Regions from separate parts of the Pyramidobacter porci genome, predicted to be linked through region 3. Evidence: riboswitches for the same ligand, from Rfam matches in the RefSeq annotation. Region 3 holds a riboswitch; each other region holds the start of a gene.
What was found. A riboswitch is a leader RNA that binds a small molecule or an ion and turns the genes downstream of it on or off. The one in region 3 is predicted to bind cobalamin.
Positions count from the first base shown of each region.

Region 1: another riboswitch for cobalamin. It lies ahead of FYJ74_RS07195 (methylmalonyl-CoA mutase family protein); the one in region 3 lies ahead of FYJ74_RS03070 (sirohydrochlorin cobaltochelatase).
Region 2: another riboswitch for cobalamin. It lies ahead of FYJ74_RS07220 (succinate CoA transferase); the one in region 3 lies ahead of FYJ74_RS03070 (sirohydrochlorin cobaltochelatase).

Region 1 is NZ_VUNH01000007.1:33,925-43,707, forward strand. It holds gene FYJ74_RS07165 (ABC transporter ATP-binding protein) at 1-340, shown strand, start outside; gene FYJ74_RS07170 (hypothetical protein) at 345-935, shown strand; gene FYJ74_RS07175 (ABC transporter substrate-binding protein) at 1,030-2,550, shown strand; gene FYJ74_RS07180 (MATE family efflux transporter) at 3,034-4,368, shown strand; gene FYJ74_RS07185 (serine hydrolase domain-containing protein) at 4,365-5,765, opposite strand; gene FYJ74_RS07190 (hypothetical protein) at 5,962-6,411, opposite strand; cobalamin riboswitch at 6,624-6,785, shown strand; gene FYJ74_RS07195 (methylmalonyl-CoA mutase family protein) at 6,902-9,049, shown strand; gene scpA (methylmalonyl-CoA mutase) at 9,053-9,783, shown strand, end outside.
Region 2 is NZ_VUNH01000007.1:46,513-56,295, reverse strand. It holds gene FYJ74_RS07245 (cupin domain-containing protein) at 1-308, opposite strand, end outside; gene FYJ74_RS07240 (class I SAM-dependent methyltransferase) at 537-1,328, shown strand; gene nrdG (anaerobic ribonucleoside-triphosphate reductase activating protein) at 1,576-2,103, opposite strand; gene FYJ74_RS07230 (anaerobic ribonucleoside triphosphate reductase) at 2,100-4,484, opposite strand; gene FYJ74_RS07225 (hypothetical protein) at 4,700-4,999, opposite strand; gene FYJ74_RS07220 (succinate CoA transferase) at 4,992-6,497, opposite strand; cobalamin riboswitch at 6,643-6,834, opposite strand; gene FYJ74_RS07215 (SH3 domain-containing protein) at 7,073-8,521, shown strand; gene FYJ74_RS07210 (O-antigen ligase family protein) at 8,533-9,783, shown strand, end outside.
Region 3 is NZ_VUNH01000002.1:265,882-275,664, forward strand. It holds gene FYJ74_RS03050 (glutaredoxin family protein) at 1-246, opposite strand, end outside; gene FYJ74_RS11920 (M23 family metallopeptidase) at 287-1,177, opposite strand; gene FYJ74_RS03060 (AMP-binding protein) at 1,240-2,712, opposite strand; gene FYJ74_RS03065 (GNAT family N-acetyltransferase) at 2,864-3,274, opposite strand; cobalamin riboswitch at 3,481-3,684, shown strand; gene FYJ74_RS03070 (sirohydrochlorin cobaltochelatase) at 3,805-4,713, shown strand; gene FYJ74_RS03075 (FecCD family ABC transporter permease) at 4,716-5,732, shown strand; gene FYJ74_RS03080 (ABC transporter ATP-binding protein) at 5,729-6,514, shown strand; gene FYJ74_RS03085 (ABC transporter substrate-binding protein) at 6,487-7,341, shown strand; gene FYJ74_RS03090 (precorrin-2 C(20)-methyltransferase) at 7,346-8,035, shown strand; gene FYJ74_RS03095 (hypothetical protein) at 8,038-8,937, shown strand; gene FYJ74_RS03100 (precorrin-8X methylmutase) at 8,969-9,580, shown strand; gene cbiD (cobalt-precorrin-5B (C(1))-methyltransferase CbiD) at 9,564-9,783, shown strand, end outside.

The sequences.
Region 1 (9,783 bases), on a different contig from region 3:
CAGCGTCGTGCGCTACGTCTCCGACGAGATCGCCGTCATGTATCTCGGCCAGGTCGTGGAAAAAGCCGATAATCTTCGCCTCTTCCAAGATCCCGTACACCCCTACACGCAGGCGCTTCTCTCGGCCATTCCCGTGGCGCGGCTGAACCGCAAGAAAAACCGCATCCTCCTCGAAGGCGACGTGCCCAGCCCTGTCAATCCGCCGCCAGGCTGCCGTTTTGCCGGACGCTGCGCTTACCGGCAGGACATCTGCACGAAACAGACGCCGGAGCTTCAGGAGATCGAACCGTCTCACTTCGTCGCCTGCCACTTCGCGCGGAATTTGAGAGTCCACGCCTGACGACATGAGCACGCTGCCGCACGGTCAGGATGCCGGCGACGCCGCGCTGCGCTGGTTCACCGGCGTGCCGCTGGGGACGAATCCGCTGATTCTGCTCGATTTCGTCACGCTGCTGGCGATCGCCTGGGTTGTTTCCTGGGGCGCGCTGATCGCGACGCAGTTTGTCCTCGGCAGGTACGTGGACGTTTCGCATTACAAAGGCGCTGCCGTCGTCGCATCCTATCTCTCACTGGTCTTCATCGGCTTTTACTGCGTGATCTGTTTCGTCATCACGCGCAATCGCTACGCGGCGCTGTACCGCTGCGACCGCGCCGCGATCCTGTGCGAAAACATGCGCTGCAATCCGCGGGCTTTGGAACGGCGGCTGCTCCGTTTTACGGCGTATCCCATCGAACCCGTGCGCGCCCCTATCCGCAGCGTGGAGCGCCGGGTTTTATGGAAAGACGTGACGAAGGCGCGGAAGATCGACGACCTGCGCGTGGTCGTCCTCAAGGGAAAACGCGGCACATTGATGCGGGTGTACTGTCCCGACGAGGAGATTTACGCCCGGGCGCTCGCGTTCATCGCGGAGCGGACGGGCGTCGCCGCCGCGTAAGCGAGCGGATTTTTCCCAAAAGGTTTTTACCTTGCCGGCATGGGCCGGCGAGGCGGGCTCCATCAGCTTGATCATTTCGAAAGGAAGTGTGTTTATGAAGTTGAAGAGGTATTCCGTTTTGTGCGCCGTACTTGCGTTGGGACTGATGTTCTGCGGCGCGGCCGCGGCCGTTCCCGAGGACACGATCACGGTGGGCATGGCGGCGGACGCCAAGTCGCTGGATCCGCAGATGACCAACGACACCACGTCGAGCACCTACATGATCCAGATGTACGAGCCGCTGATCGAGATCAACAGCGACAGGGAGCTGGTCCCCTGCCTGGCCGAGAGCTGGAAGCAGCTCGACGATCTGACTTACGAGATCACGCTGCGCAAAGGCGTCAAGTTCCACAACGGCGCTGAAGTGACCGCCGACGACGCCGTCTTCACCCTGAACCGCATGACTACGCCCGCGGCGGCGGCCGTCAAGTCTTACGGCGCGAACATCGACGCTTCCGGTCTGAAGGTCATTGACCGCTACACCTTCCAGGTGAAGGCGAGTTCCCCGATGGCGGGCTTTCTGTCCTATCTGACCCACTCTTCGTCCTATATCCTCTGCAAGGCCGCAGTCGAAGCCGCCGGCGAAGATTATGCCAAGCACCCGATCGGCACCGGCCCCTTCAAGTTCGTGGAAAAGCTCAAGGGCGACCACGTATCCTACGAGCGTTTCGAGGACTATTGGGGAAACAAGCCCCGCTACAAGAAGCTGCTGATGCGCACGATCCCCGAAGCCACCAGCCGCGTCATCGAGCTTGAGACCGGCAACATCGACATCGCCTACGGCATTCCCAACAACGACTTCAAACGCCTGCAGGACGAGGGCAAAGTCGCCGTGTACAACAAGCCCGGCCTTTCCATCACCTACATGGGCTTCAACACGCAGATCCCTCCGTTCGACAACCCCAAGGTCCGCAAGGCCATCACCATCGCCATCGACCGCGAAGGCGCCCTCGACGTCGTCTACAAGGGACTGGGACGCGTGCCCACCAGCCCGCTGATTCCCGTGAACAATTATTTCCCCGACCCCGTGCCGGTGGAGTACGATCCCGACAAAGCCGAAAAAATGCTTGAAGAAGCCGGCGTCAAGGATCTCGAGTTCACCATCTACACCAACGAGAACAAACAGCGCAAGGATTACGCCGAAGTCATCCAGGCCATGCTGGGCGACTTGGGCATCACCGTCAAGATCCAGGTGCTCGAGTGGGGCACCTTCCTCGAACAGCTCAAGGCCGGCAAGCTGCCCGTCTTCATGATCGGCTGGGCCGCCGACAACATCAACCCCGATCCCGACGCCTACATCAAGGCCGCCATGCATTCGAGATTCGCCGGTCCCTCCAACCGCGTCTGGCTGAAGGACGCGCTGGTCGACGAGCTGCTTGACAAGGGCACCGTTACGCCCGACGGCCCGGAGCGCGCGGAAATCTACAAGAAATTCTGCGACCGCGTCAACGAGCTGAATCCCTGGTGCTATTTGGCCATCGCCGACACGCTGTACGGCGCGAACAAGAACCTGAAGGGCGCGGAGAAATTCTACCGCGGTTCGATCAACCGCCTGGACCGCATCTATTACGAATAAGAATTTCCTGTAACGTCGCAGGCGCCGAGCCCTTCCGGTTTCGGCGCCTGCTTTTGTACCTCGGGAACTTGCCGCCGTCCGCCGCTCGAAACCTACGCTCACCTCCGCAAGTGCATCGACGAACCGAATCCGTGGTGCTGTCTGGGCGCCGCCGACACGCTCTACGGGACCAACAAGGATCTCTAGGGCGTGACGGATTCTATCACGGCACGCTGAACCCGCTGAACGGCGTTTTTTACGAATGACCGCGGTCTCCGCAACCGCACGCGAAGCGAAATTCGGCTGTTTCACCGACAGAGGCGCACCGCGAAAAAACTCCGCTGGTCACTTTGATCAGCGGAGTTTTTTCATGTAGAATGTTCTGCAGAAAGATATAAACGACCGTCGATATCATGCGGCAAGACAAGCGGTGCCAAGAATGTTCACGCTGTCTGGGACATAAAACGGCGCCCGCGTCATGGAAAATTTTGCGGGAGGAAAAAAATGGATCTGGGCAAAGACAATATCGTCAGGCTGATATTTCATCATTCCGTGCCGGCGACGGTCGGCATGCTCGTCAATGCCGTCTATAACCTGGCGGACAGAATATCCATCAGCTACGCCGTCGGCCCGGAGGCCTTTTCGAGCATGAGCGTCGCCAGCGCGGTTTTTCTGGTTCTTCAGGCTTTCGGAATGTGGATCGGCATCGGCGCGGCTTCCTTGATTGCGATCAAAATGGGAGAGAGACGGCGGCAGCGGGTCGAAGAGCTGATTGGCGGCACATTGGTCACTCTGGCGGCGACTTCGGCCATCGTCTTCCTGGGCGTATCCGCATTTCTTGACGACGTGCTGTATTTTTTCGGCGCCAGCGGCAGCACCATTCCTTACGGCAGAGAGTATCTGACGGTGATCGCGCGCGGACTGCCGTTCATGATAACAGGCACGGGGCTGTATCACATAAACAGGGTGATCGGCTATCCGGCTGAGGCGATGCTGTTCACGGCCGTCAGCGCGCTGCTCAACGTTCTCCTCGATTTCGTCTTTCTCTTTCCTTTCGGCATGGGGATCGGCGGCGCGGCGCTGGCCACGGTGATCTCGCAGTTCGTCCTGCTGCTGTGTATGCTGCGGCTCTTGTCGAAAAAGGCAAGGGAATACGGCGTCAGTCTGAAAAATTTAAGGTTGCGGCGCCGCGACGCGCTGGACATTTACATGGCGGGGCTTTCCACGTTTTTCACCCAGGTCGTTTCTTCGCTGATCGCCGCGGCGGCGAACAATCAACTGCTGCGCTACGAAAACTACTTTGCCGTCGGCGCTTACGGCGCCATAAACATCACCTATTCCGTCGTTTTGATGCCGGTCTTCGGAATCGGACAGGGCAGCCAGCCGATCATCGGCTACAACTACGGCGCGAAGCTCTACGCGAGGGCAAGGGAAACGCTTTATAAATCCATGTTTCTCGCCTTCATCATCGGCATAGGCGGCTGGCTGCTCTTTCATCTTCGGGCCACGGAAGTGATGTCGGTCATCACCAACGGGGACGGACGTATCGTGCCTTACGCCGCGGACGGTCTGGAAAAATTGACGTTGCTGTTCCCTCTCGCCGCCGTCCAAGCCGTCGGACAAGTGTATTTTCAGTCGATCGGAAAGCCGAAGAAGACGCTGCTGCTCAGCGTGCTTCGCCAAACCGTCTTCTTGATCCCGATGCTTTACGTCCTGCCGAAGTTCTGGGGGACAGACGGCGTCTGGTACGCCATTCCCGTCGCGGAATTCCTTTCTTTGCTCTGTACGGGCTCCTTTATCGCTGTGGAAAACTATCGGATGAAGAAAAATTTGGGCTAGAGATCTGCTTCGCCGACTTTCGGCACGATGCGGTCGTTGAGGCGCGCGCCCCAGACCGAACCGTCGGTGTTGAAGAAGGGGCGCAGTTCCGACACGGCGAAGCCGCTGCGCAGCAGGGCCATATGGCCGCGCACCATGCGTACGCTCATCGGCTTGCCGTCGTTGAGGACGGAAAGGCCGCGGCCGTCCTTTTCGATGACGACTTCCGCGCCTTCGCCGGAACGGTAGCGTCCGCAGGCCGCTTCGATGACTTCCGGCTCCCAGGGGCAGTCGGTCCAGAGGTCTTCCGGCTGCGGCTCCCATCCGGCGGCGACGCGGAGCAGCGCGTCGGCGATCAGGGAGACGGGGACGTTCTGTGTGTTGCACAGCACGATTGCGCCGCGGTCGAGTTCCGGCGACCAGGCGATGTGCGAGGAAACGCCCGGCAGGCTGCCGCCGTGGCGGTACACTGTCAGGTCGCGCATGAAGCCGACGCTTAGCCCGTAGCCGTAGAACTGATGATGTTTTGCGGGCACGCGGGGGCGGACCATGTCACGGACGCTCCGTTCCGAGACGATCGCGCCGGCTTCGCCGCGGCCGCCGTTGAGGTACATGCGCAGATATTTTTTCAGGTCGGCCAGCGTGGATTTCATCGCGCCGCCGCCGTTGAGGACGAAGGCGCTGCGGTAAAAGTCGCGGTCGCCTTCGCTCACGCCGAGGTCGTCGCTGTACAGCAGCGACGTGTCGGCGTCTTCGGAGGGACGCAGAAATTCGCAGGTGCTCCGGCTCATGCCGAGCGGTCCGAGGATGCGGCGCTCCACGTAGCGGGCGTACGATCCTTCGCCGCCGCGGCGGCGGACGATGTCGCTGAGGATGCCGTAGCCGTCGTTGCAGTAGCTCATGTATTCGCCGGGGCGTCCCAGCCGCGGCGCCGGCGCGTCCAGACCGCGCGCGACCTGTTCGACCGCCGCCTGGGCGACGCGGTCGTCGTAAGCCGTTTCCCGCAAGCGGGGATCAATGCCCAGCTTCTTCAGAAGGTCGGGCAGCAGCGCGCGCGGCATGGGGAAATAGCCGCCGCTGTGGCTGAGGAAGTGCGCCGCGCTCACGGGAACCTGCCCGGCGTTTTTGAATTCCGGGCAGTACGCCGAAACCGGCGCCCGCAGATCGACGAGCCCTTGCTCCGCCAGCTGCATCAGCGCCAGCGCGGTGAAAGACTTGGTCACCGAGGCCAGGCCGAAGATCGTGTTCTCGCCGACGGGCAGGCGGCGCGCCGCGTCGCGGAAACCGAAAAATTTCTGATAGTCCGTACCGCGCCGATCGACGACGGCGACGGCAACGCCGCGGGCACGGTGAGCCGCCATGATTTGCTCCGCATAGTCGCAGAAAGCTGGTTCTTTTGTCCGAAAAAGATCTGTCATCGATGATTCTCCCCGAGAACGTAAATTTCGAAGTATAAGAACGGTCTTAATTATAAACGAAGCGGAACATGGCGGACGGACGATCCGCAAAGACCACCGCTTCGACCGCCCAGGGCAGCTCGCGCCCCGGATAAAAAACACGCTGCGGAAGGAGGCAAAGCGCCCCTTTCGCAGCGTATTTTTATCGCCGCACGGGTCAATGGCCGGCGGCGCTTTTCTCGCCGATGGAGGCGGCGATTTTGTTGGCTTCGGCGTCTTTGCCGAAGACATAGACCATGAGGATGCGCCCGCGGCTTTCCAGCACGCGGACGTTGACCGGTTCGCCGTTCTGGACGAAATCCAGGCGCAGCGAGCCTTTTTTGTCGCGGCGGATGTCGTTCTTTTTCACGCCCACCGCGTCGGCCAGATTTTCGGCCACGCTCTTGACGGTGCCGCTCTGGGTCGTGGCGGCCTGGTCGACGATGACGGCGGCGCTCTCGTTCTGGTTGTAGATCAGGATCTGTTCGCCCTGTCTGAAGGACCAGCCGTCGGGGATCTCGACCGACAGGTCGTAGAAATTGACGCTCACTGCCGGCAGAGGACGCGCGGCCGACAAAAAGAACAGCATCGTCATCAGGGCAACGCATGACGCAGATTTTTTTTTCATGAAGACGAACCTCCTTTGCCGCCGGAGGACTTACGAACGCCTCCGGAAGTTACGCCCTGATTCTAGCAGATGGAAAATGCCCGCACATGAGAGAAAACAACAATTCTTTGGACGGCTGGGGGCCGCCGCCGTTCGTCTTCTCTCCCGCGTCTTTTCGGCAGCGCGAAATACAACACTGAAACTTGAACCGACTTTTTCCTTCCGAACGTTTCTTTTTGCCCTCTTGAGGTGGATTCGAGAGAATTTTTATTGTAGAATGAGAAGCCATGATATGCAGTTTCAGCCCGGGGAATTTGGTGAAAGACCAAAGCGGCCCCGCCACTGTGAGCGCGTTGCGCGCGAGTCAGGATACCGGCCTGAAACGGGGGGAACAGAGAGCGAATCTTGCGCGGGCGGGATTTCGCCGCGCGAGCGCGTTCTCTTCGCTGAATTTTTTCCGCCGGCGGGGAAACGGGCAAATTTTTCAGCGTCAGGGAGGATTTGATTCACCATGGAAAAAGACCAGCAGAAATCCGCGCCGATCACTCCTGTCACCTTTGACGAGTTCAAAGTCCCCACGTACGAGGAGTGGAAGCAGGCCGCCGAAGTGGCCCTGAAGGGGGCGCCCTTCGACAAAAAAATGTTCACGCCGACGTTCGAGGGCATCACGCTTCAGCCCATTTACACGGCCGAGAACGTCGCGGAGCTGAAAGACTGCCATGCCTTTCCCGGAGCGCAGGACTTTTTGAGAGGCGTCAAGAGCGCGCCGCAACACGGCCATCTCTGGGAGATCGCCCAGGGCGTCGACGCGCGCTGCCCGCGCCGGGCCGGCGAACTGGCCGCCGAGGAACTGAAAAGGGGCGCCACGGCCATCCACCCGGTGCTCGATTACTCCAGCACGCACGGCATGGACGTCCCCGCCTGCGAGCGCCGCGGCGTCAGCATCTGCTCGCTGGAACATCTGGAAAAGTTTTTCGCCGCCGCCGATCCGGGCGCGCACGAGCTGCACGTCGCCGCCGGCGCGTCGGCCCTGCCGATGCTGGGCATGATCGCCGCATGGTGCGAAAAGCGCGGCGTCGCGCTTTCCAGCCTGAAAGGCTGCGTCGGCGCCGACCCCGTCGGCTCGCTGGCCCGCGACGGCTCGCTGAGCCGCTCGCTCGACAGTCTGTACGATGAAATGGCGCAGACGCTGCTCTGGGCCGAAAACCATCAGTGCGCTCTGCGCACGATCCTGATTCGCGGCAGCGTCTACGCCAACGCCGGCGCGTCCGCCGTCCAGGAGACGGCCTGCGCGCTCGCCGACGCCGTCGCCGTCGTCCGCGCCATGGCGGAGCGCGGCATCGCCCCCGACGTGACCGCCCGCCATCTTCGCTTCGAAGTCGGCCTCGGCGCCAACTTCTTCATGGAGATCGCCCGCCTGCGCGCCCTGCGCGTGCTCTGGGCGCACGTGGCGCGCGCCTTCGGCTGCGAGGGCGAGAGCGCAAAGGTCAACGTCATCGCCGAGACCTCTCCGTTCACCGTGACGGTCTACGATCCCTACGTCAACATCCTGCGCACGTCCACGCAGGCCTTTTCGGCCGCCGTGGCCGGCGTCGATTCCATGAACGTCAACTGTTTCGACTGGGCCGTCCGCCCCGCCACCGAACAGGCGCGCCGCATCGCCCGCAACCAGCAGATCATGATGCAGACCGAGTTCAACTTCGACGCCGCCGTCGATCCCGCCGGCGGTTCCTGGTACGTGGAGACGCTGACCCGCCAGGTCGAAGACCGCGTCTGGGAACTGTTCCAGAAGGTCGAAGCCGAAGGCGGTCTCGTCAAGGCGCTGCAGTCCGGCCTGATCCAGAACGAGATCGGCGCCGTGCTCGCCGACCGCTTCAAGAAGCTCGCCACCCGCGCCGAACGCGCCGTCGGCAACAACATGTACGCCAACATGGCGGAAACGCCGCTTGACGTGCCCGCAAGCGACCTGGCCGAGTTCAAGGCCGCCCGCGAGGCCAAAGTGGCCGAGATCAAAAAACGCCGCTGCCCCGACTGCCTCGCCAAAGCGCTGAAAGACGTGGCCGAAAGCGCCAAATGCGGCAAAGGCGGCCAGGTCGTCCATGCCGCCGAGGCGTTCGCGGCCGAGGCGCTGCTGTCCGATCTGTGGAAAACCCTCGACGCCGCCGGCGCCTGCGACCTCAAAGTCGCGCCGCTTCAGCCGCACCGCTGGACCGAACAGTACGAAGCGCTGAGAAAACGCACCGAAGACTACACCGCCCGGACCGGCGGCAATCTCAAAGTATTCCTCGCCAACATGGGCCCCATCCCTCAGCACAAGCCGCGCGCCGATTTCAGCACGGGCTTCTTCGAAGTGGCTCACTTCGAGGTACTGAAGAACGACGGTTTCGAGACTGTGGAGCTGGCCGCCGAAGCCGCCGCGAAAAGCGGCGCCGACGCCGCCGTGATCTGCTCCACCGACGACACCTATCCCGAGCTCGTGCCGCCGCTGGCCAAGCTGATCAAGGAGAAGCGCCCCGGCATGACCGTGTTCCTCGCCGGCGCGCCCGCGCCCGAGTTCAAACAGAGCTATCTCGACGCCGGCGTCGACGATTTCATCCACGTGAAAGCCAACTGCCTCCAGGTCCTCACCGCCATGCAGAAGAAAAAGGGGATGTGCTAGACCATGTATCAGAATCCTGATTTCACCAAGATCGCCTTCAAGGAAGAAAGCCGCGCCGAATCGCGTCAGGACTGGGAAGCGCGCGTCCTCAGGGAGACGGGCCGTTCCGTCTCCGAACTGTGCACGCGCACGATGGAGCAGATCGACGTCAAGCCGCTCTATACCGCCGACGACTACGCCGGCATGCATCACCTCGGCTTCATGGCCGGCATCCCGCCGTTCCTGCGCGGGCCGTATCCCACCATGTACGTCGCCCGTCCCTGGACGGTGCGCCAGTACGCCGGTTTTTCCACGGCCGAAGAGTCGAACGCGTTCTACCGCCGCAACCTCGCCGCCGGACAGAAGGGGCTTTCCATCGCTTTCGACCTGGCCACGCACCGCGGCTACGATTCCGACCATCCGCGCGTCGTCGGCGACGTCGGCAAAGCCGGCGTGGCCGTCGACTCGATCCTCGACATGGAGATTCTGTTCTCCGGCATCCCGCTGGGGCAGATGTCCGTCTCCATGACCATGAACGGCGCCGTGCTGCCCGTCATGGCCTTCTACATCGTCGCCGCGCAGGAACAGGGCGTCGACATGAAAGTCCTCAGCGGCACGATCCAGAACGACATCCTCAAGGAGTTCATGGTGCGCAACACCTACATCTATCCCCCCGCGGCCTCCATGCGCATCATCGGCGACATTTTCGCCTTCACCTCGCGCAACATGCCCAAGTTCAACTGCATCTCCATCTC
Region 2 (9,783 bases), on a different contig from region 3:
CCGGAGATGATCAGGTAGGCGTCCTCGTTGTCCTTGTGGGCGTGCAGGCCGATGTAGGCGCCGGCCTTCAGCGTCATCCAGCCGATCTCCTTGATCGCGTCGTCTTCGAGCGCCTGCTCGCGGCGGAAGGCGAACTCGCCGTGCAGCGTGCCCATGCCGCCGCCGGCTCCTTCCTTGTCGAGGACGAAGAGCTGTTCGGCCGTGTAGCACTGGCCGTGCTTCTGCGGCTTCAGTTCCACGGTGGCGAAGGCCGCTCCGGCGCCCAGCAGCGCGGCTGCGAGGCAGATTTCGGCAAGATACTTCTTCATGAAAAAACTCCTCCTTCGGAAATAAAGATAACGTTAGACATGAAAAGTCTACAATTAATTTCAGAAAAATTCAAGCCTGAAAACGCGGGAGAGGGAAGCGATTCTCCGTATGAAAATGAAATCGTTCGCGTGAAGCGAGCGGAAAAGAAGAGTTCTCTTTCACTTGGTGCGTTCCTGTGGTAGAATTTTCATGGTTAATTATAACTAACTAAGGGAAGGATGACTTCAATGAACTCTTCAAAAAAAGCGGACTACGGCAACTGGGTTCCACGGAAGCTGATGAATGCCTTGTGGGGAGTTTTCCTGGGGCTGCTGTTCCTTGCGGTCCTGAACGCGCTGCTCTGGCGCAATTCAGCTGCGGCGCTGCTGCTGGGCGCGTTCAGCGCTCTGTCGCTGGCTGCCGCCGCATACATGCAGTACTGCCGGAGGACGGTAGACCTGCGCGGCGGCGGTCTTTCCGGGAAGTTTTACGACGAGCTGCTGGATCACCTTGCCTGGCAGGGACAGGGACGGCTGCTGGATATCGGCTGCGGCTCGGGAGCGCTGTCGATCCGCTGCGCGCAGCGTTTTCCTGCGGCACAGATTATCGGCGTCGATTACTGGAGCGGCGTATGGGATTACTCGCAAAAGCAATGCGAGGAGAACGCCCGACTCGAAGGCTGCGACGCCCGAATCGGTTTTCGGCACGGCGATGCGGCTCGTCTGGAGTTCGCCGATGAAAGTTTCGACGCCGCCGTCAGCTGTTTTGTCTTTCACGAGGTGAAGACGATCTCCGGACGGTCGAAGCGCCCTGTCGTCGAGGAAGCGTTGCGTGTGCTGAAAAAAGGGGGAAGTTTTGCCTTCATCGATCTGTTTGGCCGCTCCGCTCTTTACGGCGACATGGAGGAGTTCGTGCAGCGGATGAAAGACAGCGGCCTGCGGGAAGTGAATTATATCCCCCGCGCCGGCGCGGCCTTTGTTCCCGCGCTCGCACGCCCCATGATGACGTCGGGCGTGGGGCTGCTCTACGGCGTAAAGTAGAGCTCCTCCTGCCCCGGCTCGGAGGCGGGGAGTGGTATCGAATTTTTAATATGTAATTTCGATCCGGCTTTTATAAGGCTCGACGTAAAGTGTTTCACGTGGAACATTTTTGCGACGAAAAAAAGCTTTACGGCCCCGGCGGCGGGAGAGGGGTAAACGAAAGGCCGTTCCGAAAAGCGATGAAGAAATCTTTGTCGCTTTTCGGAACGGCCTTTTCGGTGTGCGCCCGCATCGCGGCGGAGAGCCGCTACATGGCCTGGCGCATGTACTCTTCGATGACGCAGGGGGCCTGCAGGGCCAAGCTTTTTTTCACGTCGAGGATGCGCTGGTTGGACGAGCCGCGAAAGCGCAGCGACAAATCGCGCTTGTCGCGCTCGAAGCGTCCGTCGACGAGCACGTCGATCTGTTCGAGCAGGGCCGTACGGTCCGCCCAGCCCGGATTTTTGCGGTCGGTCAGCTGCTCGAAGGTAAAACCCGTGAACGCCCACACGTTCAGTCCGCGCCGGCGCGCCGCGCGGGCCACTGCGGCCAGGGCGCGGGCCTGCAGGAACGGTTCGCCGCCCGATAGTGTCAGCCCCTGCTGCAGATGGAGCGAGTCCAGCTGGGCGATCAGGTCGTCTACGTCCATTTCGAAACCGCCGAACGGGTTGTGCGTGCAGGGATTGTGGCAGCCCGGGCAGTTGTGGAAGCATCCCTGCGCCCAGATCACCGCCCGCAGTCCCGGCCCGTCGACGATGCTGTCGCGGGTCATCGGACTGGCGAGGCGGATCTTCATTTGACGCTCGCCTCTTCCTCCGTGCCGCACTGATTGTGCTTGACGCGGTCGCGGACCTCGGCGCGTTTGGCGTCGTTGAAGCGGTCCAGCGTGCCGACGAGGTAGCCGGTGATGCGGCGGATGCGCTCGAACCCCACGGGGCCGTCGTGCTCGCGGCGCCCGCAGTGGGGGCACACGTCGCCGGGGATGATGCCCGTGTAGCCGCAGACGGGGTCGCGGTCGACGGGATGGTTGATGCTGCCGTAGCCGATTCCCGCTTCCTTCATGGCGCGAACGATGCTTTCGAAGGCTTCGGGATTGTTGGCTCCCAGCCCGTCCAGCTCGACGTAGCTGATGTGCCCGCCGTTGGTCAGCGCGTGATAGGGCGCTTCGCGGGCGATCTTGTCGAAGACGCCGATCTTGTAATACACGGGAACGTGGAAGGAGTTGGTGTAGTATTCGCGGTCGGTGACGCCGGGGATCGCGCCGAACTTTTTCGCGTCGAGGCGGGTGAAGCGCCCCGACAGCCCTTCCGCGGGCGTGGCGATGAGGGAGAAGTTCAGGTCGTACTGTTCCGAAGCCTGATCCATGCGCTCTCTCATGTGGCGGATGATCTTCAGCCCCAGTTCCTGAGACTCGGAGCTCTCGCCGTGATGCTTGCCCGTCAGGGCCACCAGGCACTCAGCCAGGCCGATGAAACCGACAGTCAGTGTGCCCTGGCGGATCACCTCGCGCAGTTCGTCCTCGTCGTTCATGCCGTCGGAGCCTTTCCACACGCCCTGTCCCATCAGAAACGGGAAGTTCTTGACGCGGCGGCGCCCCTGGATTTCCAAGCGCTCCAGCAGCTGGTCGACGACCAGGTCGATCTTGCCGTCGAGGTCTTCGAAGAAGGCGTCGAGATCGGTCGTGCCGCCCAGCGCCCGGCCGTGGACGATACCCAGGCGGGGCAGATTGATGGTGGTGAAGGAGAGGTTGCCGCGGCCGCTCACCGTCGATTCGCCGCAGCGGTTGCCGACCACGCGCGTGCGGCAGCCCATGTAGGTGGCCTCCGTGTCGGGGTCGCCGGGTTTGTAGTATTCGGCGTTAAAGGGGGCGTCGAGGAAGCTGAAATTGGGGAAAAGCCGCTTGGAAGTGACGCGGCATGAGAGCTGCAGCAGGTCGTAGTTGGGATCGCCCGGGTTGTAGTTGACGCCCTCTTTGATTTTGAAGATGAGGATGGGGAAGATCGGCGTCTCGCCGTTGCCCAGCCCCTTTTCGGTCGCCAGCAGCAGGTTGCGCGTGACCATGCGCCCTTCGGGAGACGTGTCGGTGCCGAAGTTGATGCTCGAGAAGGGCACCTGCGCGCCGGCGCGCGAATGCATGGTGTTAAGGTTGTGGATGAAGGCTTCCATGGCCTGGTAGGTACGGTGGTCCGTTTCGGCGAGGGCCTCCTTGCGGGCGAACGTCTGAAGTTTGCCCAGCTCCGCGCCGTCGACTTTCAGCGACGCGGCGAGGAAATTCCGCTCGGCCTCGTCACGCGCGGCGTCGTCCGTCAGGCCGATGGCGCGCCCCGTTTCGGCTTCGGCGCGGGCTTCCGCCTCTTTGACGGAGGCTTTCGCGTCGAGGTCGCGAAGCAGTTCCAGCGCCTTGGCGAGATTGCTCACGTACAGCTTGCGGAACGTCTTGCGCACGCCGTCGGCGATGCCGTAATCGAAGTACGGGATGCTCTGGCCGCCGTGCTGGTCGTTTTGGTTGCTCTGGATGGCGATGGCCGCCAGCGCCGCGTAACTCATCACGTCCTGCGGTTCGCGCAGGAAACCGTGCCCTGTCGAGAAGCCGCCCTTGAACAGCTTGCGGATGTCGATCTGGCAGCAGGTCAGCGTGCCCATGTTGAGGAAGTCCATGTCGTGGATGTGGATGTCGCCTTCGTCGTGCGCCCTGGCGTGAGCGGGGTGGATCACGTGCGTCTTGCAGAACTCGCGCGACACGGCGCTGCCGTATTCCAGCATCGTGCCCATGGCCGTGTTGCCGTTGATGTTGGCGTTTTCGCGCTTCACGTCGGCGGTCTTGGCGTCGGCGAAGGTGATTTCCTCGATGGCCTTCATCAGGCGGGTGTGGGAGTCGCGCACGCGCGTGCGCTCGTTGCGGTAGGTGATGTAGGCTTCGCTGGTGCGGGCGTGGCCGTTCTCGATCAGCACCTTCACCACCATGTCCTGCACGTCCTCGACGCTGGGCGAACCGGAAGCGTACTTTTCGTTGAGACGGCGCACGACCTGCGACGTCAGCCCCTCGGCGATGCGGTAGTCGGCGGACGTGCCTTCCTTCTCTGCCACGGCGGACGCGGCGAGGAAAATGGCGCGGGTGATGCGGTCTTCGTTGAAGGGCGCCAGACGGCCGTCCCTCTTCTTGATGGTCTCGATCACTTGAAAGGCCTCTCTTTCCAAGAGCGAAATGCGGCGCCCGCAGCGGGCGCGCGAAAAACGGGACGAAGCGGACCGCTTGCCCGGGATTTTTCGCTGCCATCATACACCATAAAAACGATCTCGTAAAGACGAAAACACTATATACATTGTTAATTTTGACATTTAGACGCTAGATATGGCTATAAATGGCAGGCCCCGGCGTGCGAAACAGGCGGCTAACAACTCTCCGCCGTCTTTTTCTCCAGCGCCTCGTTGCGAAAGTAGAGCAGCATGTCGATCGAAACCATCGTCACGTTCACGACGTAGAGCGCGACCACGCTCCAGTGCGTGGAGTCCAGCAGGCATTTGCCGATTCCCGCCAGATAACCGACGATGATGACGACGAGAAAAAGCGCGCTCTTGCCCCTGCTGCTGCGCGAGGTCCACGATTTGTAGATGGAGATGGGCCAGGCGGCGCCGAAGCAGATCAGCATGGTGATCTCGAGAAGCGATTTCAAAAACATGATTTCAGTCATTCCTTTTCTCTGATTCGTTTTCTTCGGGGCGATAATCCTGCATCCAGCGCTGCGGATCCTCCGGCGCGAAGCCGTGACGGAAGCCGGGGCGCGCGGCGCTGCGCTCCACGAAGGCGCGCAGCGCCGGGCGGTACTTGGGATGCGCGCAGTTTTCGATCAGCGCGCGGGCGCGCTCGTAGGCCGTGAGGCCGCGCAGGTCGGCGCAGCCCTGTTCGGTGATGATCACGTGAGGGTCGTGTTCCGTGTGGTCGACGTGCGCCACGTGCGGGACGATGCAGGAGATCGTTCCGCCCTTCGCCGTCGACGGCGTGGTGAACACCGAGAGCGCGGCGTTGCGCGCGAAGTCTCCCGAGCCGCCGAGGCCGTTGACGATCTGGCAGCCGCCGATGTGTGTGGAGTTGACGTTGCCCTCGAGGTCGACTTCCAGCGCCGTGTTGACGGCGATGACGCCGAGGCGGCGGATCACTTCCGGCGAGTTGCTGATCTCCACGGGGCGCAGGATGATCTTGTACTTGTACATCTCCAGACTCTTGTAAAAGGCGTCGATGCGTTCGGGCGAGATAGTCAGGGCCGTCCCCGAGGCGAACGAGACGCGCTCCGTTTCGATCAGGTCGAGCACGGAGTCCTGTAGCACCTCCGAATAGATGGAAAGATTGCGGAATTTGGACTTCTGCAGTCCGCCCAGCACGGCGTTGGCCATGTTGCCGACGCCCGACTGGATCGGCGGCAGCTTGCGCGGCAGCCGCCCGCAGGCCACTTCGTTCTCGAGGAAAGCGACCAGATAGTCGGCCATGATCTGGGACCTCGCATCGGTCTGCGCCAGATGGCGCGTCGAATCGGGGATGTCGGTGACGACCACGGCGGCGATCTTGTCGGGGCGGCAGCGGATGTAGGGCATGCCGACACGGTTGTTGGGGCGCACGATCGGGATCGGCTCGGTCTCCTTCATGCGGCGGGGGCTGTACACGTCGTGCATGCCCTCCAGCTTGACGGGCTGGGTCGTGTTGACCTCGACGATCACTTTTTCGGCGTACTCAGCCAGCACGTTGGAACAGCCCACCGACGTGCTGGGAATGATGTTGCCCTCGTCGTCGATGCCGATCGCTTCGATGATGGCGATGTCGATCTTGCCGAAGTAGCCGTTTTTGATCCAGAAGGGCACCTGGCTGAGGTGCATGTCCACGTAGGCGAGGCGGTCGTCGTTGGCCAGGTCGCGCACGCTCTGGTTGGTCTGGTAGGGATAACGCCGTTCGATCACGCCGGCGCGCGCCAGACGCCCGTCGAGTTCGTCGCCGACGGACGCGCCGGTGATCAGTTTGATGCGGATCTTCTCGCCGCGTTCGGCGCGGCGGGCCAGCGCCATGGGCACGGCCTTGGGATATCCGGCCATGGTGAAGCCGCTGGTGCCGACGGTCATGCCGTCCCTGATCAGATCGGCGGCCTGCGCCGCCGACATGGTCTTGGCCTCTGTCTCGCGATTGCTGATGCGGTTGTACACGTTTTTTCCTTCCTTTCGGCGCGGCGCCGTCCCATGTGAAAAAAAATTCTTCCGGCATCCCATGCCGAAAGAACGTCCGCTGCCGGGGCCTCAATCAGAAAGAAAGGTCTGAAAGCAGCACACACGTTCCGTCGCTCGCGAAAACTTTTTTGTGCTCAGCGCGGCAAGTCTTCTGGCTCAAGCCCATGGAGCCTTCTCCGCCTTCCCATGAGCGCGGGGCTCACAGTGGCGCATGGAGAAGCGGGGCTTTTACAGCGGCGGGACCGCTCGGGATTCTCACCCGATTCCTTTTTGATCGAAACTGGAAAAGTCTCGAACCGTGCTGATTATTCAATTGGGTTCCGGCACAGATTATAGCATAAATCTCTCTTCGCCCCACCGGTCGGCAAGAAAAACAAACGGCTCTTTCCGCTGCAGTCGTGATCGGTCTGCAAGCGCAGCTCAAAAGAATCGTTTATAATAATTTATCGTAAACTCAGGCGGCACTCGTCCTTCAATTGCGCCGCCATGTGGTATGGTTCGAGCATTCCGTCTCTTGCGTGACACAATCTCCGACGTGAAATGGGAGCTGAAAAATGAAGATCAAGATCATGAACAAGAATTCGCGGACGCCGGCAGGGATCGTGGCGCTCATGCTGCTTTTGGGCGTCTGCGGGGCGTGGAAAGCGGCGCTTTGCGATGCGCCCCAGGCGGCTGAGCCATCGCCGGCATACGCGAAATATATGAAAACCGCCGGCGGGGTCGCCGCGGAAATGTTTCTGCCCGGCTACTGGGTCGGCAACAGCCAGCTGCTGGATTCCGTGCTGATGAGTCCGGAAAGAATAAGGGCATTCAACGCGGCAAATAAAAACGCTCTGACGACGGAATCAGGGAACACGACGGCGCTGACCGACATCGGAGACGCGATCAGCGGCGCTTTTGTAAGAGAGATGGCCGGAGCCGTTTATAAACCTAAACCGTCGGAAACCGTTTATCTGAACGGTGCGCCGGTGACGGAGAAGTACTGGGCCGATCTGGACCGGCGGCTTCATTTGAACGCTATCCCGAAGACCGTTTCCGTCCGTTTCGGCTATGCGGTCTTCTGGACCACGCTGCAGGCGTACCCCGTGCGCGACGTCGTCGGCGAAAAGGACGATCTTCTCTTTGACAAAATGGTGCGTTCCAACTGCCGCCCCTGCCAACCTCTGGCAGTCGTTCACGAAAGCGCGGACGGCGGCTGGTATTACGTTTTTACGGACAGTTACGGCGGCTGGATCGAAAAGAGGCACGTCGCCCTCTGCAAAAGCCGCGAAGAATGGCTCCGGCGCATGGAACCGGAGCATTGCCTCGTCGTGACGGGAAGCGAACTGTGCCTGGACGACGATCCTTACTGCGAAGAGCTCAGCGGCGCCAGATTCCCCATGGGGACGGCGCTGCCGCTCGTAAGCCCTGACGAAGCTCCGGAATCCGTTCGCAGCCGGATCGGATTCGGGTGTTACGCGGTCAAAATCCCTCTGCGCGGCGGCGACGGATGGATCAGGGACGAATACGCCCTGGTCCCCGTTTCTGCGGACGTTTGCGTGGGGCGGCTCGAATTCACGGCGGCAAACGTGCTGCGGCAGATGTTCAAACTGCTGGGGCGCCGTTATGGCTGGGGCGGAGACGGGCACGCCAACGACTGCTCCGGCGTTCTGCGGGACGTCTTTTCCTGCTTCGGCGTCGTTCTGCCGCGAACTTCCGCCCGGCAGGCCGAAGCGAGCGGAGCGGCAGCCGTCGATCTTTCCGGTCTGACCGACGGCGCCAAGCTCGACATGCTGAAAAAGACCCGCGCCGGTTCCCTGCTCTTCTTTCCCGGCCACGCCATGCTGTATTTGGGAACTGTCAAAGAAAAACCTTACGTCATAAGCGCAGTCTCCTCTTTCAGCGAAGACCGAATAACCGTGCTTTCCGTCAATACCGTTGTCGTCAACAGTCTGACGGAAACGTACCGAAAGGATGGGGAATCATGGCTGTCTCATCTGACAACCCTCATCCGCTTCGATTAGAAGGCGTTGGTATGGAGCGGCCTTTGACCCCTTTGAGAGCCGCGGCGGCGGACTCTTTTCTCGTTGCCGCCCTGCTTGCCGCCCTGGGGGCGACGGTCATGCGGGGCTTTCACGGCAATGCCTACCATCTGTTCTCCCGTTATTGCCTGTTATGGATCGAGTTTTTTGTTCCGGCGGCCGTTTTTCTGGGAAAAAAGGACTTGCGCGGATCGGGCGTTTTCGCTTTCGCTCTCTTTCCCCTCTGGTTCGCGCTGTGCTGTCTTTATCATGGGGTATCTCTGACCGTCGCGGGAGAAGCCCAGGCGGCTCTCGTGCATCTGACGTCCGTCGCTCTGATCGCGTTCCCTTTTGCCGAACTGACGGGGGACGGCCGGCGGCGGAAAATACTGGACGCCGTTCTGCTGGCGGGACTGATCGTCTTCGCTCTCATGCTTCTGATCGCCTTTTACGGCGTTTTCAGGGGCGCTTGCTTTTCGCTCTGGCATGGCAGGCTGCGTTTCGGCGCGACATACAGCGCGACCGGCCGCCTGGAACTCAGGGTTTTGCTGTGGCACCAGTATTGCACGGCGTTTCTGGCCATGGCCTGCTGCCTGTTGGTTCCCTACCTGCTCGCCAGCCGTCCCCGACGGTGCTTCTATGTTCCCGCCGCCGTTCTCGAACTGATCTTTTTGGCCGCGGTGGCGCTGGGAGCCTCCCGCAACGCGATGTTGGCGCTGATGGCGGGTTTCGCCTGCATCGCGGCGATTGGGATCAGGCGTTCTTCGCTGCCTCCGTGGACGAAAAGATTTGTCTTCGCCGCCGTCTGCGTATTGCTGTTGTTTTTTGGCGCTTTTTCGATGAACTTTATCTATCGAAACGTGACGCATTCCATTCGCACAATCTGGTACGGTCTTACCACGCTGACAAGTCGGATCGAAATCTGGGGAGCCGTGCCGAAAATGCTGCGCGACCGCCCGGAGGCGCTTCTTTGGGGACTTCCCTACGTCAAATTGATGTCTGTTCTCAATGGATATATCCCGCTTGAAGGTGATATTGCCCACATGCACAGCGGCTATGTGCATACGCTGTGCGGCATGGGCGTTCCGGGAGGCGCGCTTGCCTCGGCGTACACCGTTCTCTTCTTTCGCGATTTTTTTACCCTGGTCCGGGCCAAACCGGAAAGCGGAATCTCCGCGACCGATCAGCTGCTTGCCGTCGTTCCCTTTTCCATCTGGTGCGTCAATCTGCTGGAGCCGGAGCTTTTTCTGCCGGGCAGCAGCATG
Region 3 (9,783 bases):
CTTGAAAACCTTTTCCACGTCGGCCTTCTCCGCATGGCCTTCGTGAACTTTCTCGCCGTCCACGAAAAAGGTGGGCACGTAATAGTAATCGTATTTCGCGGCGACGTCGGGCTGTTTCTTCTCGTCGACCATCTCGAAGGGGACGGCGGCGTACTCGGGGTGTTCGGCCTTCAGCTCGTCGAGGCACTTGCGGGCCAGCTTGCAGTGAGGGCAGCTTTCGAACATGAACATGGTGATCTTTTTCATTGTGCGTTTCTCCTTAGAAAATGAGCATTTTACATGAAGCCTAAAACTCGTACAGAACTTCCACGCCCTTGGGCATTTTCGAAGCGTCCAGCAGCGGCAGAGGATCCAGCGCCGCGCCGCCGCTGAAAAGGCCGAGATGGAGGTGCGGCCCGGTGACGCGCCCCGTCGCGCCGGAAAGGGCGATCGAGTCGCCGGCTTTCACTTTTTGCCCGGGGCCGACGAGGATCTTCGACAGATGGAAATAAACGGACAACACGCCGCCGCCGTGATCCACGTAGACGGCGCCGCCGGAAAAATAATGAAAACCTTCGAGCACAACCGTGCCGTCGGCGATCGCCCTGACCGGCGTGCCGACGGCGGCGCGCAGGTCGAGGCCGCCATGGCCGCTGCGGGGCACGCCGTTGTAGACGCGGAAGCCGCCGAAATAAGCGGTGGGGATCCCCGGCACGGGGCGCACGTACCGGCGCGGCAGCACGCCGCCTTTGCTGCGCGTCGCCAGCGCTTTTCGCACGAGCTGGCGCTCTTTGGCGATGCGGTTCAATTCCGACTGAGGCGGAGTGACCATTTTCGGCGCGACCGTGAGCACCTGTCTGGGATAACTGTGGCCGACCGCTTTGATTTTTCGTTCGCCCCGGACCCGGCCTTTGGCTCCGCAGCTGAACTCGACCCGGATGGGCAGCGTCGAGCCGGCCAGTTTGGCGTCGTTGGGCACGCCGAGGATCGTGCGCACGGCGTTGCGGCGCGGCGTGAGGACAAACGTCTGCCCGCGCCACTTCACCGTGACGTCGCCGATCGTTTCGTTGACGCGCAGCTCCAGAAAAAAAGGCTGGCCGATCGGCGCCTCTTCCGGCACGGTCAGACGCATGCGCGCGGCAAACGCGGCCGGCATGAATGCGAACGTCAGCAGCAACGCCAGGACAAATTTCTTCACTTCTTTTCTCACCTCTGAAAAAAATCTGACCGGGCGGCAAAACGTTTTGGGCCGGACACGCGTTACTGAAGCTCTCTCAGCTTGCGGCGCAAAATCTTGCCCGAGGGCGACATGGGCAGGCTCTCGACGAAGTCGACTTTGCGCGGGATCTTGTAGTTGGCGAGTTTGCCCTTGCAGTATTCGATGATGTCGCGGTCGGTGGCCGAAGCGCCTTCCTTGAGCACGACGAAGGCGCGCGGGATCTCCCCGTTGACGAGGTGGTGCATGGCCACGACGGCCGCCTGGGCGATCGACGGATGGACGTTGAGGATGCGCTCCACTTCCTGGGGATAGACGTTGAAGCCGCCGACGATAATGATGTCGGTGAGGCGGTCGAGCACGGTGATGTAGCCGTCCGCGTCGTATTTGACGACGTCGCCGGTGTCGTACCAGCCGTCGGGAGACAAGCGTTCGGCGGTGACTTCGGGCGCTTCGTAATAGCCGCGGAACACGGACTTGCCGCGCAGTTTGAGCACGCCGGGCGTTTCCGGCGGCAGCGGGTTGCCCTGCTGGTCGCAGATTTTCCATTCGTAGCCGGGCAGAACCGTGCCGATGGTGCCCAGCTTGCGCGTCTTCTCGTCGTTGTTGAAGGTGACGACGGGCGAGCACTCGGTCGTGCCGTAGCCTTCGAGAATGGGATGGCCGAACAGTTCCATGCTGGCTTGGTCGAGCGACAGGTTGAGACGGTCGCCGCCGGTGATGACGGCGCGAACCGTGTTGATTTCGATGGGATTGTGCGCGCCCGAGCGCTTCAGAAACTCGAGCATGGCGGGCACGAGGAACAGCACCGTGCACCCGGCATCCCGGATCGCTTCGAGCGTCTTCAGCGGCGGCATGAACGCGGGCACGGCGGCGACTTTCGCGCCGGCATATTGGGGCAGCAGCATGGAGAGCGTCAGGCCGAAAGAGTGGAAGTTCGGCAGCGCCCAGATGATCGTGTCGTGCGGATAAATCGGAAAATGTTTGCAGATCGAACGTACGTTGTCGATAAAATTTTCGTGGCTCAGCGGCACGGCTTTGGGCAGGCCGGTCGTTCCCGATGTCGTGAAGAACACGGCCCAGTCGGGCGTCGTCGTTTTGCGCTCCACGCCGCGGAATTTTTCGAGCGTGCCGGTCGTCGGTTCGATCTCCACGACGGGATAGCGCAGCACGCCCGCCGCGGCCTTGGCGTCACCGCGGGAGACCACTATGGCAAAAGGCTGCACGAGGTCGATGGTGGGCAGCAGATTGTCGGTGCCGGCGCGCATGTTCAACGGGACCAGCGTGCCTTTCAGACTCCAGACGGCAAGAACCAACGTCAGCAGTGCCGGGCAGTTGGGCAGCAGCGTCATGAGGCGCTGCCCCTCTTTGAAGCCGGCCGCCGTCAGCGCTTCGCGTTCCGCGGCGACGGCGTCCAGCAGCGCCTGCCCCTTCAGCCAGTCTCCGTTCCACCAAAATGCATCCGCGGCGGCGCGTTTTCTCAAACTCTCCCGCAGGAGATCTTCAAGACGTTCCATTTGTTTCCTCCTCGATAAAGCGGCGGCAAAGTCTCCGCGCCGGCCGGCTTATTTCTCAGCTTGGCGCGCCCCGTCAAAGGCGCATTTTCAGAAATTCTACACGATTCTCCTTTTCAAGGCAAACCGATGATTTTTATGTCTTCAGTCCGACTCAGCACTGATACTTCATGGGCACGAACTGGGGCATCTCGCTGAAGCCGAGTTTCTCGTAAAAGGCTTTGGTGCCCGGGGCGCCGACCAGACCGATCCAATCGATCCCGACGGCGCGGAGTTCCTTCACAAGGCGGGAAACGATCTTCTTTCCCCAGCCCTGACCGCGGTAATCGGTCCGCACCACGATGTCCTGGATGTAAGCGTCGCTGACGCCGTCGGAAAGGGCGCGCCCCATGCCGACCAGCTCGCTGCCGTCGAACAGGGCCACGAACCGGAAGGAATTGGCCACCATCGCGGGGATGACGTCTTCGCTCCAGCCCTCTTCCCACCAGCCGGCATCCATGTAAAGATCGACAACCGCTTCGGGGCGGACCGATGTAATCACTTCAAGGCGCAGTGAATTTTCCAAAAGAAGCACCTCCATGAAAAATGTAACGCGACATTTTCTTCAATCACCAAGCATATGGTAATTTTTCGCCGCCAAATTGGCAAGCGCCGATTGCAGGAATTTGCCGCCGCGTTCGCCCCCAAAAATCCGACGGCACGTTTCTTCGGCGTAGAGCCGGGGCTTCGACATTTTTCCGCCGCGCAAGAAACGTTTTCATCTTCTTTATGTTTCATTGAAGCGCCCGCGACTCCGTGTTATAATGACGGCAATCGAACATGAAACTCCCTTGAAAGAGGAAGCCGGTGAAAATCCGGCGCGGCCCCGCCGCTGTAACTCGGACAAATCCGAAGCACGTCACTGATCGCGTTATTGGGAAGACTCGGATGAGGATGAAGAGAAGCCAGAATATTCTTTGAGGGAGCTTGCAAAGGGGGAATGTTTGCGTGGGCGAACTCCTGGGCGGCTGACCAGTGACAGCCGCGGCGGAATGACACGACGCAGGGTCGTGTCTTTTTTTGTCTCCCGAGGCCTGAGCTTCGGAAAAAATTTTTATGAAAGGTCGTCTGATGAACATGTCCTTCAAATCCATGATTCTCGCCGTCACTCTCGCAGCCGTCGCTTTCTCCGGGACCGCCTGCGCCAAGGAAGCCAAGAAGGAAGAGAAGCAGGCCATCCTGATCACCTCTTTCGGTACCTCCATGCCCAGCGCCCGCAAGGCCATCGACAATCTGGTGGCCGCCGCCAAAAAAGCGTTCCCAGGCGCCGAAGTGCGCTTGGCGTTCACCTCCAACATCATCCGCCGCAAGCTGACCCGCGAGGGCAAGAAAAACGTTCCGCCCACGCCCGTGATGGCTCTGGCGCAGCTGAACGACGAAGGATTCTCCACGGTCGGCGTGATGCCGACGCACATCATTCCCGGCGCCGAATACGACGAGATCAAGAACGTGGTTGAGGCCTGGGGCGAACTGAAGGGCAAGTACGGCATCAAGGATCTGCGTCTCGGCAAGACCTTCCTGTCCAGCGTCGAAGGCTGCGACGAAATGGCCGAGATCCTCGTGAAGAGATTCGAAAAGCTCGCCGGCAAGGATACCGCCGTGGTGCTGATGGGGCACGGCACGCCCCACCACATCGCCAACGCCATGTACAGCCAGCTTCAGGTCGCTCTGGATAAGATCGCCGACGGCCGCTTCTTCATCGGCACCGTCGAGAACACGCCGCTGATCGAAGATGTCGTCGCTGCGCTGAAGAAGGCCGGCTACAAGAAAACGCTCGTCTCGCCGCTGATGATCGTGGCCGGCGACCACGCCAACAACGACATGGCCGACAAGGACGATCCCGAATCCTGGTACAGCATCCTCAAGAAGGAAGGCTTCGCCGTCGAGACCTACATCAAAGGTCTCGGCGAGGACAAGGGCGTCACGGCGGCTTTCGTCGAACACCTGAAGGAAATGATGAAGTAAAAATGCCGCCGTCGCCTGTCGGAAATCTCGAACGCTGGCGTTCGCAGCTTCGCGCGCGATACTTCCGCCTCGGGGCGGCGCTCGGCGTTCTGCTCTTTCTGACGGCGCTGTGGCGGATCACGCAGGGAGAGTGGAACATTCCACTCTCCCGCGTCTTTGAACTGCTCTCGCCGTTTCTTCCGGCGGCCGAGAGCGAGACTGCCGAAGCGCTGGTGATCCGCGCCGTCCGTCTGCCGAGATTTTTCGCGGCGATGGGCGCCGGCGGGCTGCTCGCCGTCTCGGGCGCAGTCCTTCAGGGACTGCTGGCCAATCCGCTGGCGGAACCCTACACGCTGGGCATCGCTTCGGGCGCGGCGTTCGGCGGTGCGCTGGGATTTTTCTTCAATCATCTGGCGGTAACGCCGATGGCTTTTGCCGGCGCGCTCGGCTCGCTGGCGCTGGTCAATCTGATCGCGCGCAAGAGCGGCGGCAGCGGCGCCTATCTGGTGCTGGCGGGGATTGTCGCCAACGCCGTGCTCTCGGCGGGCGTGACGTTCCTCAAAGCCGTCGCCGACGACAAGCTGGGCGCGATCGTGCTCTGGCTGATGGGCAGCTTCTCCGGCGCTTCGCCCGCGGCGGCGCGGCTGGTTTGGCTGGGCGCGGCGATCACGCTGGTTCCGGCGTGGCTCTGCGGACGCCGGCTCGATGCCGTTTCGCTCGGAGAAGGGCAGGGGGAAATGCTCGGCATCGACGAAAGAAAATTGCGCCGCCGGCTGCTCTGCGCTTCGTCGCTGGGAACGGCCGTGACCGTCAGCAGCTTCGGCATCATCGGTTTCGTGGGGCTTGTGGCTCCGCACATCCTGCGCGTTTTGATCGGGCCTTCGCACCGGCCGTTGCTGATTTTCAGTTTTTTGACCGGCGGGCTGATGCTGGCGCTCGCCGACGGAGCGGCGCAGCGCATGGGAGAACTGCCCGTCGGCGTGCTGACGGCGTTGATCGGCGGTCCTTTTTTCTGCTGGATCCTGGTGAAGAGAAAATGACCGCGCCGCCTCTTTCGTATCGTTTCCGCGGGCTCAGCGTCGGCTACGGGGACCGCGACGTCCTCGGAGGCGTTTCCGGTTCGATCGAACCGGGGCTCGTGACGGCTCTGATCGGACCCAACGGCAGCGGCAAAAGTACGCTGCTCAAAACGCTGGGCGGTTTTTTGCCCTATCGGGGCAGCCTCGCGCTGGAGGGACGCGAGATCCGACGCTGTCCTCGCCGAGAGCTGGGACGCCTGCTCGGCGTCGTCGCTCAGCAGACGGTCTTGAAAGCGGCTTTCAGCGTCTACGACGTGATCGGCTTCGGCCGTCTGCCGTACCAGAGCCTGCTGGCGCGGCGCTTGCCCGCGGACGACCGCGCCATCCAGGCGGCGGCCGAGCGTCTGGACATCGCGCCGCTGCTCTTCCGCCCCGTCACCGAGCTTTCCGGCGGCGAGCGGCAGCGCGTGTTTCTCGCCATGGTGCTGGCCCAGGATCCTTCCGTCTTTTTGCTCGACGAACCGACTTCGGCCATGGATCCCCGCCAGGCACTGCACGCGTTCCGCCTGATGCGCGAGCTCGCAAAGCGGGGAAAGACCGTGGTCGTCGTCGCTCACGACATCAACGCCGCGCTGTCCTGCGCCGACCGCTACCTCGCCCTGCGCGGCGGCGAATTGATCGCCGCCGGGCGCGCGGATCGCATCGACGGCGGCGTGCTGGAAAAACTTTACGACACGCCGTTCGTCCCCTACATTTCGCCCGAAGGTGATAAAGCATGGCATCCATCTTCAAAAAAGCGCTGACCATTTTCCTGGTGGCGTTCGTTCTGGCCGCGCCGACGGCGGCTTACGAGCGAATCGTTTCGCTCTATCCGGGACATACCGACAACATCGTGGCGCTGGGCGGACAGTCCCGTCTCGTAGGGCTGTCGAAAAACGACGATCCTTCGCGGCTGCCCGAACTGCCGCGATTCGCCCCCAACGTCGGCGCCGAGGCGCTGCTGGCGCTCAAACCGGATCTCGTGCTGACGCGCACGCTGGTGGAAAAGCAGAATCCCGAGCTGCGCGGCGTGCTCGAACGCGCCGGCGTTCCCATGATGCTCATCGATCCGCCTTCGTGGAGCGGTTTTGTCGCGTATCTGCGCGAACTGGCGCCGCTGATCGGCGTCGCTCCGCAGACGGCGGAAGCGCAGTTGGCACAGACGTGCGATGAAATCCGACAAACAGCGGCGGCGCGCCGCGGCGGCCGCCCCGCGCCTTCGGTCTTCGTCGAAGCTACGGCCAAGGAACTGCACACCTGTTCCCCCGATTCATGGGCGGCGCACCTGATCGAACTGGCCGGAGGCGCGAACGCCGCCGCTGGCGCCGAACCGATCCGCCGCGGCAGCGCCGTCGCCCCCTGGGGGCTGGAACGCGTCATGAAGCTGCTCGCTGAAGGGCTGGACGTTTATCTCGTCCAGCACGGGCCGATGAACCGCGCTTCGCTTGACGAAGTGAAAGCTCGACCATGGGCGAAGGCGCTCGCCGCCGTCACCGTCGCGCAGATCCCAGAATACTGGCTGAGCCGCCCCTCGCTGCTCGGGCTCACGGCGGGCGGCGCGGAACTGATACGAATTTTCTACGGAGAGTGATCCCATGAAATTTATCGTTGCCGGCGTCGGCCCCGGCGATCCTGGGCTTGTCACCGTCGGCGCGCTGAAACTGATCGAGCGGGCCGATCTGGTCCTCAGCCCCCATTCCCACGCGGAGCGGTCCAGCGTGGCCGAACTGGCCGTGCGCCCGCATCTGCCCGATCTGAAAACGACGCCGGTGCTGTTTCCGATGACCGGCGACGCGGCGTCCCGCGACGCCTCGCTGAAAGCGCAGCTGGAAGAACTGCGCCCCAAATGGCAGAACGCCGAAACCGTCGTGCTGCCCGTGATCGGCGACTCCACGCTCTACGCCACGGGGTTCTACCTTTACGAGCTGTGGAAGCAGCTCGTCCCCGCGCTGGAACTCGAACTGTCGCCCGGCATCTCGGCGCACTGTCTGGCCGCGGCGAAGTCCGGCTCGTTCCTCGCCATGGGGAGCGAGATCCTCGCCGTCGTTCCCGCCACGGCGCCCCGCGAACGGATCGTCGCCGCGTTGAAAGCGGCCGACGCCGCCGCGGTCTACAAGCCCTGCGCGCTGCGCGGGCAGCTCCGCGCCGCAGTGGAAGAAGCCGGCCCGTGGAAGAAGATGTTGCGCATCGACCGCGCCGGCCTGCCCGATCAGAAGATTTTCGCGGGCGGCGCGGCGCTGGAGCCGGCCGCGGAATATTTTTCGGTCCTGCTGCTCTGGCGCTGACTATGGACTGGACGCAACTGCTCCGCGGCGAACTGCGGCTGACGGCGGACATTTTCGCCGGCTTTCTGATCGGCGCGCTGATCATCCGCACGGGACTGGCCGACAAAGCGCTGCGACGCGCCCTGCCCCGGCTGAAACGATGGGGTATCGGCGCTACGCTCGGCGCGGCGCTGACCGTCAGCGTCGGTTCGTCGAAAGCCGGCGCCGCCGTGGTGGCTTCGGCGCTGGACAGCGGGCGCATTTCGCCGCGCACGGCCAAATGGGGCACGTTGCTGCTGGCCTTTCCGGCCTACGCGCGCCGCTGGGTCGCGACGATGATCTTGTCGTGCAGCCTGGCCGGGCGGGCGGGCGCTTTTTTCGCCTTGACGCTGCTGTTCCGCTCGGCGGCGAAATTCGCGCTCGAGCTTTTCATTCTCAATCGCGGCGAGCACGACGACCGGCCGCAGGAAGGATCCGCGGCGGCGGGGCGCGGCGAATCGGCGCGGAACTTTGGTTTCAAGTTATTGAGGACCTTGCCGCTGGCCTGGTTCTTTTACGCGCTCGCCGTGTTCGCCGTGCCGTGGGCGGAAAAATATTTACAGCTTTGGCTGCGCGGCAGCGTCTTTTTCCCTTTGCCCGCCATGGCGGTGGCGGCGACATCTTTCGCCCACGTCTCCGCGGCGCTGGCGCTGGCCGGAGGCAGTCTGGCCGCGGGCGAACTTTCGACCGCGCAGGCCGTCTTTGCGCTGCTTTTCGGCAACAGCCTGAGCCTGATCACGCGGCTCGTGCGCACCAACGCCGGCTATTATTTCGGCTTTTTCCCGCGCGCCGTCGCTCAGTCCATGCTGTTGTGGAACATCGCCGCGTCAGCCGCGCTCGGCCTGCTGACGTTGGCTCTGGCAGCGCTGCCGCTGTGCTTTTAAGCCGAAAATTTGCCTTGAAGAGGTGAATGCTGTGAGACCGGAAGAGATAGAACAGGCGAGCATGAAAACGATTGCCGCGGAAATGGACCCGTGGCGGGGGCCCGGGGAGAACTTGCCCGTGGTCATGCGCGTCATCCATACGACCGCCGATTTCGAGTTCCAGAAGAACCTGCGCTTCACGCCGGGCGTGGTCGGGCGCGCCCGCGAAGCGCTCCGCGCCGGGACGACCATTGTCACCGACACGATGATGGCCGCCGCCGGCGTCAACAAAAAAGCCTGTCGAGCGCTGGGCGTGCAGGTCGCCTGCCGCATGTCGGACGCCGCCGTCCGCGAAGAAGCCGCGTCGCGCGGCGTCACCCGCGCCGTGGTGAGCATGGAGGCGGCCGTGCGCGAGACGCCGGAAGCCATTTTCGCTATCGGCAACGCGCCGACGGCGCTGATCCGACTCTGCGAGCTGATCGATGCGGGCGAGGCCCGTCCGGCGCTGGTCGTCGGCGTGCCCGTCGGTTTTGTCAATGTGATCGAGTCAAAGGAACGTCTGGCGCGCACCGCCGTGCCATCGATCGCCGCCATGGGACGCAAGGGAGGCTCCACCGTCGCCTCGGCGATCCTCAACGCGCTGCTCTATGGAATTACACGATAGCCGCGGCCTGCGCGAAGGCTTCACCACCGGCAGCTGCGCGGCCGCGGCCGCCCAGGCTTCGGCGTTGCGTCTCACGACGGGGCGGTGCCCCGCGCAGGTGCGCATCGTCACGCCCGTCGGCAAGGAACTGACGCTCGACATCGTCGAGTACGCTTTTCCGGCCTGCGGCGTCGTCAAGGACGCCGGAGACGACCCCGACGCCA